DNA from 4 places in the Bacillus paralicheniformis genome. Region 1 is predicted to be linked to each of the others. Evidence: riboswitches for the same ligand, from Rfam matches in the RefSeq annotation. Region 1 holds a riboswitch; each other region holds the start of a gene.
The links. A riboswitch is a leader RNA that binds a small molecule or an ion and turns the genes downstream of it on or off. The one in region 1 is predicted to bind S-adenosylmethionine.
Positions count from the first base shown of each region.

Region 1 (3,177 bases):
GGACCATTGCGAATAAGCGACCCAGCCGAGCAGGTAGCCCGTACATATAACCAAAAGCGCGGAGAATCTAGATTTCCCGCTGACTGAATCGGCATGATCCAAAACAGAAGACTGCATGGCTTTTTCAGACCGGATGCGTCTAAATCCGAAAATCGCAATCAAGAAAAAGACGGCATATAGCATCGCATTCGCCAGAAAAACATACGTAAATGAAAAAGACGCGACAATTCCGCCGAGCGCTGAACCAACTGCCACCCCTGCATTTTGCGCCACGTATACAGCATTGAACGGCTTTCTGCCGCCTTCCGGCCAAACCGAGCCGGCCATTGCATAGCATGCCGGAAACACGATCCCTGATCCAAAACCGGCCAATGTTAAGAAAAGAATGTATTGGAACCACTCATGAAAAAAGACGAGGCCTGAAAGGCTCGCAAACGTGATCACAATTCCAAGTACGACCGTTTTAAATCCGCCGATTTTATCGAATAAATATCCTCCGAACAGGTTGCCCAGCACATTTGCCCCTGAGTTCAGCATCAGCACAAATCCGGCCGCTGTCAGCGACTTTCCCAAATGCTGATGGATATAGATGGTATTCAGCGGCCATAAAAAAGATGCCCCTGTGACATTGATAAACATTCCGATGACCAAAAGCCATAATGTGCGCGGCATAGCGTTTCCTTCTTTCTCTTTAGCATTCCCTCTAGATTCTATTCGTTTTGCCCATTTTTTTCAATTGACACGATTTCGATTTTCAACATAAAAAACCCCCTTTTTAAAGGGGGAATTTTTTTATGATTGCGTCATCCATTTTGGCTTTCCGAAACCGGCGAATTCCCGATCGATCGCATCTTCGAAAGCTTTGGATTTTACCGCTTCTTTGAGATCTTTGGCGAATGGCTTGTCTTTGTTTTTTTCATCCACTACCACTTGATTGCGGTAGCGGTCAGGCATGTTCTCAAGCGCCAGCGCGTCCTGCAACTTCATATTAGCGGAGAGAGCGAAATTACCCGGGACAGCCGCGATATCCAGGTCATCGACCGCTCTTGGAAGATTGGCAGATTCAAGCTGTTTAAATGTCAGCTTTTTCGGATTTTCCGCAATATCCTGCACAGAGGCTTTCAATGTGTCGACATCGCTTTTCAGCCGAATCAGCCCCTGATCCTGGAGCGTTAAAAATGCCCTGGCGGCATTGGCCGGATCGTTTGGAACAGCCACTTCCGCCCCGTTTTTGACATCGTTCAAGTCGTTATATTTGGCAGAATAGAGACCCATCGGAGCGGTCGGCACAGAAATGAGTGCAGCAAGATGTTTATTGTTTTCTTGATTGTATGATTTCATAAAAACCTCATGTTGAAACAAATTGGCGTCGAGTTCGCCTTCGCTTAACGCCGTGTTCGGCTGTACATAGTCGGTGAATTCGACCACTTCAACTTTGTAGCCTTTTTTCTCAAGTTCAGGCTGAATCGCTTTTTTGACCATATCGTAATACGGTCCTGCAGTAGCGCCTATTTTGATCGTTTTACCATCGCTTTCGGCATTGTTTCCGCATGCGGTCAGAAGCGCCATGCTCAAGGCCAGTCCCAGCACGGAAGTCCATTTTAATATCTTGTTCATGTATATCTCCTCCTCCAAAATAAAAAAAACTCTTTCAGCGCCTGAAAGAGTTGTTCAACTTATCTTTCAGAATGCGCCTGACATTCTGCTGGATTTAGCACCTTGCTCTGCTGCAGGTTGCTGAGATTTCGCCGGGCCAGTCCCTCCATCTCTCTTTATAAGCTGCATATTCAGTTTTTTAAATGATTTCTTTATTTTACGTTTGAATATTTAGATTTGCAAGAAGTTTTTTGGTATAAACATTTTTTTCTTTTTAAGCTAAAATATAGTTATCAAACACGAAAGGAGACGAATCATGGAATCTATCATGCTGATCGGGTTTTTATCCTTTATTTTTTCCATCTGCTACCTTGTATTTCATTTGATCAGAAGAATCTTTTCTCCAGGCAAAAGGTTTTCCAGAAAACTCTTTTATCCTTGTTTTGCAGGCGGACTTCTCCTCCTGATCATCTCTGCGCCTTATTACAGTGAGGAAACATATGCCGTAAATGAGACAAAAACAGAGGACCTGACAACCGAGCTTCAGGAACTGAAAACTGAACACAGCGCTGTACAAAAGGAGCAAACCGCATTAAAGCAGCAGCTCAATCAAGCAAACGAAAAACTGAAGGCAGCCAAAACGGAGAATGACACATTAAAAAAAGAAAATGAAAAACTGACAAAAGAAAAAGACTCGCTTACGAAAAAAACAAAATCGCTGTCAGAAAAACTGGCTAAGGCTGAAGAAAAAAGCGGCAGTGCCGAAGCCACTGTAAAAGAAAAGAACGCCACCGCTCAGGCCGGAACGTCACACAGCGCGCCCTCCCCTAAGAAAAACAGCGGTGAAAGCAAACAAGAGTGCAAAATCAAAGGAAGCGTCAACCATATTTATCATACACCAGGAAGTACATATTATGACCGCACGAAAAACGTCGCCCGCTGGTTCTGCACAGAACAGGAGGCGCGTGATGCGGGGTACAGACCTCCGAAACGTTAAAAAAGCCGGCATACCGCCGGCTTTTTTCTTAAAGCTCTCTTCTTAATGCTGTCAGCACGTTCGTTCTTGTCGCTTTAATGGCCGGGTTCAGGCCTGAAAGAATGGCGACGCCTGCACTGATCAAGGTCGCGATAAGGACAAGACTGACCGGAATGTACGAGAAGGTGATGCTGAAGTCTGCCGCACTCGCTCCTCCTTCTGAAACCGATGATAAAATAGGTGGTATAATCTTGTTCACTAAAAAGCTGACACCGTATGAAATGATAACACCTAAAACAGATCCTAAGATACCGATATAGGCGCTTTCCAGCAGAAACATTTTCCTGATCACGTTCGGGCTTGCCCCGATCGCTTTCATAATGCCGATCTCCTGCGTCCGCTCTGTAACCGCCATTGTCATCGTGTTGAAAATGCCGATCGCTGAAATCAAGACGGCAATGACTCCGACGAAGATCAGACCGATTTTAAAAGCCATGAAAAAAAGATTAATGCTTTCGAGTTTTTTCGTTATTGAATCGACGTAGTAGCCTTCATCCTCCAAATCTGTTGTCAGCTGTCCGACATGTTCAAAGTTATCCGCGTAA
Region 1 is NZ_CP023665.1:3,247,213-3,250,389, forward strand. It holds gene CP943_RS16490 (MDR family MFS transporter) at 1-672, opposite strand, end outside; gene CP943_RS16495 (MetQ/NlpA family ABC transporter substrate-binding protein) at 793-1,617, opposite strand; SAM riboswitch class I at 1,674-1,781, opposite strand; gene CP943_RS16500 (sunset domain-containing protein) at 1,913-2,593, shown strand; gene CP943_RS16505 (ABC transporter permease) at 2,622-3,177, opposite strand, start outside.

Region 2 (3,177 bases), 280 kb from region 1:
ACTCGATGAATTCGCCGAAACGCTGTTTGATAAAGACGTTTATATCCTGGTGGATGCCGATGAATCAGGGGAAAAGCTCCGCCGGCAGCTGACGAGGGAGCTCCCCCAAGCTTCGCATCTATACATCGATAGGGTATACAAAGAAGTCGCTTCCGCCCCGAGTCAGCATGTTGCAGAAGTATTAATTCGTTCAAACATCCGGGTACATACAAAATATTTATTATAAAACGTATTGAGGTGCGGTTCAACAGATGCAAGAACTCCAAGAAAAAGAGCTAAAACGGCTTGAACATGAGACCTGTCTTCTATATGTATACACGCCGTTCTGCGGAACGTGTCAGCTGGCCGGAAGAATGCTGGAAGTCGTTGATGAAATGATAAAGGACATTCCTTTTTATAAAAACAATCTCAATTATTCCCCGGCATTTGCCAAGCAGCAGGAAATAGAAAGCGTTCCATGCTTTATCCTTTACAAAAACGGGGAAGTCGTCAAAAAAGAATACGCTTTTCACTCCGTTTCCTACTTATACGATACGATTAAACAAAATGTTGTGGATTAAGGGCGGTTTTGACATATTTCTCGGGAAATAACCAGCAAAAACTTGTCGAGCAATTCCTAAAGGAACTCCTGCGGCAGACAGAGAATCTGTAAGTATGACCAATTTACAGGAGGTTATACAGTTGGAGAAAATGGGATTGATAGAAAGAGAGGACAAGGCTCTTTTTTTAAAACCTCTATTATCGACAACGGCTTTGCTGATTACGTTTCAAGGCGAGAAAGAAGCTTTTACGTTAGCGATCAACGAAAAAGGAGAAATGGAAAAATCTTCTCTTGCAGAGAAAGCTCATTTGACCTTTTTTGGAGAGCAAAGCGAGATTATTGACCTTCTTCACGGCGATATTTCATTGCAGCATCTCGTACAGCGCGGCACTGTTCAAGTAAAAGGCTCATTCAGAGCTTTATTGAAGCTTGAAGCGATTTTATGGCTGACGGACGGCTTTTTTAAAAACAGCGATCTTTATTCAGAGACATTTTAAAAATTTGAAAAATCGGCACATTCCGTGTATAAGTCGGACAGAGACGAGCGTTTACGTTCGTCTCTTTTCGCCGTAGGCCGATTGTCTTACGAAAAATAGTTGACAACTATTTTTTCGCATGATATCCTACTTTAAGAATTCCGATCATAATAATCAAAAAATAAATATATGATTCTCTTATCCAGAGAGGTGGAGGGAAGTGCCCTATGAAACCCGGCAACCATCAACACGTGTTGAAATGGTGCCAATTCACACGAAGCGTTATGCTTTGAAAGATGAGAGAAAGGCCCAGACTATTCAAAAGCCTTTCTGCTCATGTGTGCAGAAAGGCTTTTTTCATTGTTTGATCAGGGATTTAGACAACTATGAGAATTGAGCAAGAAAGCAGGTGATGGCTTTTGATAAATCTTCAAAATGTTTCAAAGATTTATCGGTCAAAGCATGGAGATGTCAATGCTGTCCAGGATGTCACCCTTACGATTAAAAAAGGTGAAATCTTCGGAATTATTGGATATAGCGGAGCTGGAAAAAGCTCCTTGATCCGTCTTTTGAACGGACTTGAACAGCCGACTTCAGGCACGGTTGAAGTAGCCGGCAGAACAATCAGTGAGATCAAAGGGAAGAAGCTGAGGAATGCAAGGCAGGAAATCAGCATGATTTTCCAGCACTTCAACCTATTGTGGTCAAGAACGGTCCGCGACAATATTGCGTTTCCGCTGGAGATCGCCGGTGTCAGCAAAGCAAAACGTCTGAAAAGAGTCGCTGAACTGATAAAGCTTGTCGGACTTGAAGGCAAGGAAAATGCCTACCCTTCACAGCTTAGCGGAGGCCAAAAGCAGCGCGTCGGCATCGCTCGGGCGCTCGCAAACAATCCGAAAGTTCTCTTATGCGATGAAGCGACATCAGCGCTTGATCCGCAGACGACTGACTCGATCCTGGGTCTTCTGTCCGATATCAATGAAAGGCTCGGACTGACCATTGTCCTGATTACTCATGAAATGCATGTCATCAGGAAAATCTGCCACAGAGTGGCCGTCATGGAAAACGGAAAGGTCGTGGAAGAAGGCGATGTGCTGAACGTATTCCTCAAGCCGCAGGAAGAAATGACAAAGCGCTTTGTTCAGCAGGTAACAGAACCGGTGGAAACACAGGAAACGCTGAAGCATTTCCTCGAAGAAACGACATCGGGGCGGACGATCAAGCTCACCTTCGTCGGTGAAGCGGCCGAATCGCCGCTGATCACACAGATCATTCGGAAGTTCGATGTTGAAGTCAACATCCTTCAAGGCAAAATCTCGCAAACTCAGGACGGCGCATACGGTTCATTGTTCATTCATGTCGACGGATATGAAAACGAGGTCAATGATGTGGTCGATTTCATCAAGAGCCGTCAAGTAGAAGCAGAGGTGATCACGAATGTTTGAAAAACTGTTTCCAAACGTAGATATGGAGCAGCTGTGGGAAGCTACGTATGAAACGATATATATGACAGGAATTTCCCTATTGTTTGCTTTTATCATCGGAGTGATTCTCGGTATGCTGCTGTATCTGACTTCAAAAGGAAACATTTGGCAGAATCGAGTCGTGAACGGTGTAATCTCGGCAATCGTCAATGTGTTCAGGTCTATTCCTTTTATTATATTGATTATTTTGCTGCTTGGTTTCACAAAGTTTTTAATGAACACGATCTTGGGGCCGAACGCCGCACTTCCGGCTTTGATTATCGCATCCGCTCCGTTCTATGCCCGCCTGGTTGAAATCGCTTTGCGCGAAGTTGATAAGGGCGTGATTGAAGCGGCAAAATCGATGGGAGCCAAAACATCGACGATCATATTTAAAGTGCTCCTGCCCGAATCGATGCCGGCCTTGATCTCTGGCATTACGGTTACGGCGATTGCACTGATCGGTTCGACGGCGATGGCCGGAGCAATCGGTTCAGGCGGACTCGGGAACCTTGCCTATGTAAACGGTTTTCAGATGAACAATCCCGATATTATACTCATCGCCACTATTTTCATCTTAGCTATTGTGTTTATCATCCAGTTTATCGGGGATTTTATAACAAATAAATTAGACAAACGTTAGGGAGGACATCAACATGAAAAAAGGTTTATTAACAGCTTTATTCATCATTTTTGC
Region 2 is NZ_CP023665.1:3,524,989-3,528,165, reverse strand. It holds gene CP943_RS18115 (toprim domain-containing protein) at 1-226, shown strand, start outside; gene CP943_RS18110 (thioredoxin family protein) at 252-560, shown strand; gene CP943_RS18105 (SCP2 sterol-binding domain-containing protein) at 682-1,038, shown strand; SAM riboswitch class I at 1,213-1,320, shown strand; gene metN (methionine ABC transporter ATP-binding protein MetN) at 1,437-2,462, shown strand; gene CP943_RS18095 (methionine ABC transporter permease) at 2,455-3,123, shown strand; gene metQ (methionine ABC transporter substrate-binding lipoprotein MetQ) at 3,137-3,177, shown strand, end outside.
Region 2: another riboswitch for S-adenosylmethionine. It lies ahead of metN (methionine ABC transporter ATP-binding protein MetN); the one in region 1 lies ahead of CP943_RS16495 (MetQ/NlpA family ABC transporter substrate-binding protein).

Region 3 (3,177 bases), 1.9 Mb from region 1:
TGCTTTTCAAAAAATTCAGCGAGCTGCTGAGCTGTTCGAGATGCTTTTTCAAGCCGAACCTGCAGTGTTTTCAGCCCTCTCAGCACAAGCCAGCAGTCTTGGACGCCGAGAACAGCGCCGAACGAATTTTGCAGCTTATAAAGTTCTTCCCCGAGCTTTTTGTCTTTCACAACGGCAAGTCCTGATAATACGTCGCTGTGTCCGCTTAAAAACTTCGTCGCGCTGTGTAGCACAACATCGACGCCGAGCTCGAGCGGCCGCTGCAGCGCCGGGGTCATAAACGTGTTGTCAAGAAACGTCAGACAGCCGTGCGCCTTGGCAAGCTTGACGACGCCTCTGATATCCGTAATGCCGAGCGTCGGATTTGACGGTGTTTCAAGGTAGATGACTTTTGTATTTTCCCTTATGTTTAAAGCAATTTCATTTAAATCCGTCATATCGACGAAAGTATGTTCAATCCCGAAGCGGCTCAGCACTTCCGTAATCATCCGGTAAGTGCCGCCGTACACATCTTTTGTGACAAGCACGTGATCGCCCTTTGACAAAAGCAGAAAGGCGGTGGAAATCGCGGCCATTCCGGATGAAAAAGCAAATCCCCTCGTCCCTCCCTCAAGCTCGGCTATCGTGTCTTCAAGCGCCGTTCTTGTCGGTGTTCCTGACCGGCTGTAGTCATATTCGCCGAATTTGTCAAAAGAGCCTTGATGAAAGGTTGAGGCGTGCTGGATCGGCACGCTGACGGCTCCGGTTGCTCCGTCCGTTTTATTTTGGTTATGAACAAGCCGTGTTTCAAGCGTCCAGTTTTCATGACTCATGCGGAACCGCCTCCCCTTTTACTTTTTCCAGCGCAGCTTTTAGATCCTGCTTTAAATCGGAGACGTGTTCGATTCCGACTGAAAAGCGCAGAAGTCTGTTGCAGACGCCGTTTGCAATTCGGATGTCTTCCGGGATATCCATATGGGTCTGTGTCGCCGGATAGGTGATGAAGCTTTCGACTCCGCCGAGGCTTTCGGCGAAACAGATCGTCTTGAGATTTTTCAGCAACGGATTAACCCATTCTTCTTTTTGAACGCGGAATGACAGCATGCCGCCTTTTCCCGGATAAAGAACATCGGCAATTTCCTCCTGCTCTTCCAAAAAGGCCGCAAGTTCCCGCGCGTTTTCCTGATGCTGTCTCATCCTGAGAGCGAGCGTCTTCATCCCTCTCATTAAGAGCCATGAATCGAACGGCGATAAAACCGCGCCGATGGCGTTTTGGTGCTGGAACATTTCCTCAGACAGCTCTTCGCCTTTTGCAACGACAAGCCCCGCCAAAAGATCGTTATGACCGCCCAAATACTTCGTCGCGCTGTGAATGACAAGATCAGCGCCGAGCTCAATCGGCTTTTGCAGAACCGGTGTATAGAACGTATTGTCAACAATGAGCAGCAAGTCGTGCTCTTTGGCGATTTGCGCGATTTTTTGAATATCAGCTTCCTGCATGAGCGGATTTGTCGGCGTTTCTACAAACAGTGCCTTTGTATTGTTCGTGATTTTCGACTTGATACAGTCTTCGTCTGAAAAATCGTCGTAGAAAAAGCGAAGTCCGTATTTCTTCCATTCGTTTTCAAAAAGGCGGTACGTTCCCCCATATAAATCGGACGAAACGATGAGCTCATCCCCGCTTTGAAACAGAGCCATGATCGTCTGAATGGCAGCCATACCGGAACTGAACGCAAAGCCGCGCGTTCCCCCTTCGAGTTTCGCGATTGCATCTTCAACAAGCTGTCTTGTCGGATTTTTTGTGCGAATGTAATCAAACCCTGTGGATTCCCCGATCCCTTTGTGCCTGTACGCAGAAGAGAAATAAACGGGAGGATTGACAGTTCCCGTTATTTCATCACTGCGGTTGCCGATTTGCGCCAGCGTTGTTTGTACATGTTCAGTCATATGACACCATCCTTTTAAAAATAAAAAACCCCTTCTTCATAAGAAGAAGGGGGATTATGCGCTTCTTCTTATCTTCCAAGCATCTGCTTGCTGGATTTAGCACCTTGGTACACTGACATCGTCAGTGCAGACCGGTTGCTGAGGTTTCAAAGGGCCAGTCCCTCCACCTCTCGTGATAAGAATCTCTTCAATTTTCTGATTGTTCTTTACTTTAACCTAAGTCAAGACATTTTTCAAGGGTCATTTTTAAATCTTTCCTCATATTGAACATGGTATGATGAAACCAAACGACGGAACCGGAGGAATCAGATGCCAAAAACAGAGCGATTAATCGAATTGATGATGACCGTTCATACAAAACGAAAATTTACGGCCGGGGAGCTCGCAGCAGAATTCGGGGTTTCCTACCGCACGATTCTCCGCGATCTGGACGAGCTGAGCGCGCTCGGCGTCCCGATCTATTCTGAAACAGGCGCGAACGGAGGCTATTATTTGCTGAATGAACCTGTGCTTCCGCCGCTCTTTTTTACACAATCAGAGGCGGCGGCTATGTTTTTCGCGTATCAATCTCTGCAGTTTTTCGGATCGCTTCCCTTTGATGCGGAAACGCGGATGGTTTTAAAAAAGTTCTACCGCCACCTTCCCGTGGAAACACAGGAGCGGATTGATGCGATGAAAGACAGAATCGTGTTCTGGAATCCGCATCGTCCAAAAGCCGCCGAACATTTAGAAACGCTTCTTGATGCAGCCATCAATCAATCCGTTTTGACGGTCGTTTATGACGGAACAGACGATTGCGCGGAGAGATCCATCCAGCCCATCGGCTTGTTCAGCTGGAACGGCTTCTGGTACTGTCCGGCCTATTGCTTTAAAAGGCAGGCGTTCAGACTGTTCCGCGCCGACCGCATCCTTCGGGCGGAAAAAGCGGCCAGCCCGCTGGCCCGCCAGCTTCCCTATCGATCGGTTCTCAGCTGGATCAAACATTCGGAGAGCGAGTGCTCTGAACCGGTGCGGCTGCAAGCGGAACTGACACGCAGAGGAGCCAGGCGGGCTGCGGCTGATGTGGACTTATTCAAGATCCTCACCATGCGGGATGACGGGACGGGGGCGATCGATGCAAACCTCCCCAGACCAGAACTTGAGTATTTCGGGGAACTTTTGTGGAACCTCGGCACTGAGGCAACTGTCAAAGAACCCGCGGAAATCAAGCTTCAGCTGAAACGAAAGGCTTCTGACATTTTAGCAAGGTAC
Region 3 is NZ_CP023665.1:1,389,410-1,392,586, reverse strand. It holds gene metC (cystathionine beta-lyase) at 1-812, opposite strand, end outside; gene CP943_RS07080 (methionine biosynthesis PLP-dependent protein) at 802-1,926, opposite strand; SAM riboswitch class I at 1,992-2,108, opposite strand; gene CP943_RS07075 (helix-turn-helix transcriptional regulator) at 2,236-3,177, shown strand, end outside.
Region 3: another riboswitch for S-adenosylmethionine. It lies ahead of CP943_RS07080 (methionine biosynthesis PLP-dependent protein); the one in region 1 lies ahead of CP943_RS16495 (MetQ/NlpA family ABC transporter substrate-binding protein).

Region 4 (3,177 bases), 1.7 Mb from region 1:
TGTTCGTCCATCAGCTGGAAAAGGTGAGCTTTGCTGTATTCTTTGATCAAATGTCCGTTTTTGTCTGCGATGTACATGATATTGTACACACCGCTTTTTTTCTTAACGGCGACAGAGCCGCAAATGATATGGACACGGTTTGCTTTTGCCGTTTCCTGCAGCCATCTCTTCGTTTGCCTGCCTTCTTCATCTGCGATGGAGCCGAGATTTTTTAAATCATAACCCGTCGTCCACAGCTCGGGAAGGAGAAGAACATCCGCTTTCCGGCTTTCCTGTTCGATCAGCTGCTCCGCTTTTTTAAAATTTTCAGAAGGATTGCCGTATGCGATATCGAATTGCAGACATGAAATTGTCAGCTTCAATCTGGATCACCTCATTTTTTTCTTTACATTTTACATTTAACAATATATGATGATGGACTATCATTTCAAGAATTTTTCAAAAGCGGGTGAATCATATGAAATTTGAGCTTTCAGATGTGCTGAAACAGCTGCCTGAGCAGTTTTTCGCTTCCTTGGTGAAAAAGGTGAATGAAAAAATCGCCGCCGGCCATGATGTGATCAATCTCGGCCAGGGGAATCCCGATCAGCCGACACCTGATCACATCGTTGATACAATGGCGCAAGCCGTTCGCAACCCTGAAAACCATCAGTATTCCTCCTTTCGCGGCAGCCGTTCACTCAAGGAGGCGGCAGCCGCGTTCTATCGAAGGGAATACGGTGTAGAGCTCGATCCCGAACGCGAAGTCGCTGTATTGTTCGGCGGAAAAGCCGGTCTTGTCGAGCTTCCGCAATGTTTGTTAAATCCGGGGGATGCCGTGCTCGTTCCCGATCCAGGCTATCCCGACTACTGGTCGGGCGTTGAGCTGGCAAGAGCGAACATGGCAACGATGCCGCTTACAGCGGGCAATCAGTTTCTGCCTGACTACAGCCGGATTCCGAAGGAAGTGAAAGAAAATGCGAAGCTCATGTATTTAAATTATCCAAACAATCCAACCGGTGCCCAAGCCACGCCTGTTTTTTTCGAAGAGACTGTCCGGTTTGCCAAGTCAAACGGAATTTGCGTCGTCCACGATTTTGCCTACGGTGCGATCGGCTACGACGGCAAGAGGCCTGTCAGCTTTCTCGAAACGGAGGGGGCAAAAGACACAGGAATCGAAATTTACACGCTTTCCAAAACGTATAATATGGCTGGATGGCGGGTCGGGTTTGCAGTTGGCAACGCATCTGTGATCGAAGCGCTGAACCTTTATCAGGACCATATGTATGTCAGCCTTTTTAAAGCGGTCCAAGACGCCGCGGCAGCCGCGCTTCTATCAGACCAAGCGTGTGTCAAGGAGCAAAATGAGCGCTACGAAAAAAGGCGGGATGTATGGATTCGTGCGGTCCGCGAAATCGGTTGGCACGCGGATGCTCCGCAAGGTTCTTTTTTCGCCTGGATGCCTGTCCCTGACGGGTATACATCTGAGGCTTTTTCCGATCTGCTTCTCGAAAAAGCGAATGTCGTCACAGCGCCCGGCATCGGCTTCGGCAAATACGGAGAAGGCTATGTGAGAGTCGGCCTCTTGACAAGCGAAGAGCGGCTCCGGGAAGCGGCTTCGCGCATTGCCAAGCTGAATATATTCAAAAAGACCGGCCACAGTCATTGACAACCGGGAAAAACGATGGGATAATTCAAAATAATTTATAAAATCAATATTCTTATCAAGAGCAGGCAGAGGGACAAGCCCGATGAAGCCCGGCAACCGACTTTTTAAGCACGGTGCTAATTCTTGCAGCTGACGCTGAGAGATAAGGATTCGAACCTGAAATGCGAAACCTCTTTTAGCTAAAGCAGCAAAAGAGGTTTTTTATATGCATGAAGCAGGAAGGAGCTACAGAATGAGTGAACTTTTGGCAACATATGTTTTGACAGATCAAGGATGTGACGCAGAAAAGCGGGCCGAGCAAATTGCGATCGGACTGACGGTCGGGTCGTGGACAGATCTGCCGCTCTTAAAGCAGGAACAGCTGAAAAAGCATAAAGGACGCGTCGTCAAGGTCGAAGAAACAGAAAGCACGCTGGGGGAAAAACAGACAACGGTCACCATCGCTTATCCGGAAGCCAATTTTACAAGCGACATTCCCGCTGTGCTGACGACCGTTTTTGGAAAGCTGTCTCTCGACGGAAAAATCAAATTGGCGGATTTGGAGTTTTCGCAGTCTTTTAAACAATCATTGCCGGGCCCGAAATTCGGCGTATACGGGATCCGGAAAAAAATCGGCGAATTTGAAAGGCCTCTGTTGATGAGCATTTTTAAAGGCGTCATCGGCCGCGATATGGAAGACTTGAAGGAACAGCTCAGACAGCAGGCGCTCGGCGGAGTGGATTTGATCAAGGACGATGAAATCTTATTCGAAACAGGCAGTGCCCCCTTTGAAAAACGAATCACGGAAGGAAAAAAAGTGCTTGAGGCAGCTTTTGAAGAAACTGGGCGCAAAACGCTGTATGCCGTCAACCTGACGGGCAGGACAATGGAGCTGAAATCGAAGGCGAGAAAAGCAGCCGAGCTCGGAGCCGATGTGTTGCTGCTGAATGTGTTTGCCTACGGGCTCGATGTTTTGCAAAGCCTTGCGGAAGACGACGACATCCCGCTGCCGATCATGGCGCACCCGGCAGTAAGCGGCGCACTCACTTCGTCGCCGCATTACGGTTTTTCCCATTCGCTTTTGCTCGGCAAGCTCAACCGGTATGCGGGTGCTGATTTCAGCCTGTTCCCTTCACCGTACGGAAGCGTTGCTCTGCCGAAGCAGGATGCGCTTGCCATATATGATGAATGCACGAAGGAAGACGTTTTTAAACCGACATTCGCCGTTCCGTCGGCCGGTATTCACCCCGGCATGGTGCCGCTCTTGATGAAAGACTTCGGCATTGACCATATCATCAACGCAGGCGGGGGGATTCACGGTCATCCAAACGGAGCGGCAGGCGGAGGAAGAGCGTTTCGGGCGATCATTGATGCCGTCCTGGAAGCGGAGCCAGTCGAAGAAAAAGCAAAGCGTTCTCCCGATTTGAAGCTCGCCCTTGAAAAATGGGGAAGGGTTGAGGTTTCCGTATGAAGCAGCCGCTTATCATTTGCGATTTTGACGGAACCATTACAACGAACGACAACATCATCAGCATTATGAAACAATTTGC
Region 4 is NZ_CP023665.1:1,549,415-1,552,591, forward strand. It holds gene CP943_RS07930 (carbon-nitrogen family hydrolase) at 1-362, opposite strand, end outside; gene CP943_RS07935 (pyridoxal phosphate-dependent aminotransferase) at 458-1,648, shown strand; SAM riboswitch class I at 1,698-1,797, shown strand; gene mtnW (2,3-diketo-5-methylthiopentyl-1-phosphate enolase) at 1,881-3,098, shown strand; gene mtnX (2-hydroxy-3-keto-5-methylthiopentenyl-1-phosphate phosphatase) at 3,095-3,177, shown strand, end outside.
Region 4: another riboswitch for S-adenosylmethionine. It lies ahead of mtnW (2,3-diketo-5-methylthiopentyl-1-phosphate enolase); the one in region 1 lies ahead of CP943_RS16495 (MetQ/NlpA family ABC transporter substrate-binding protein).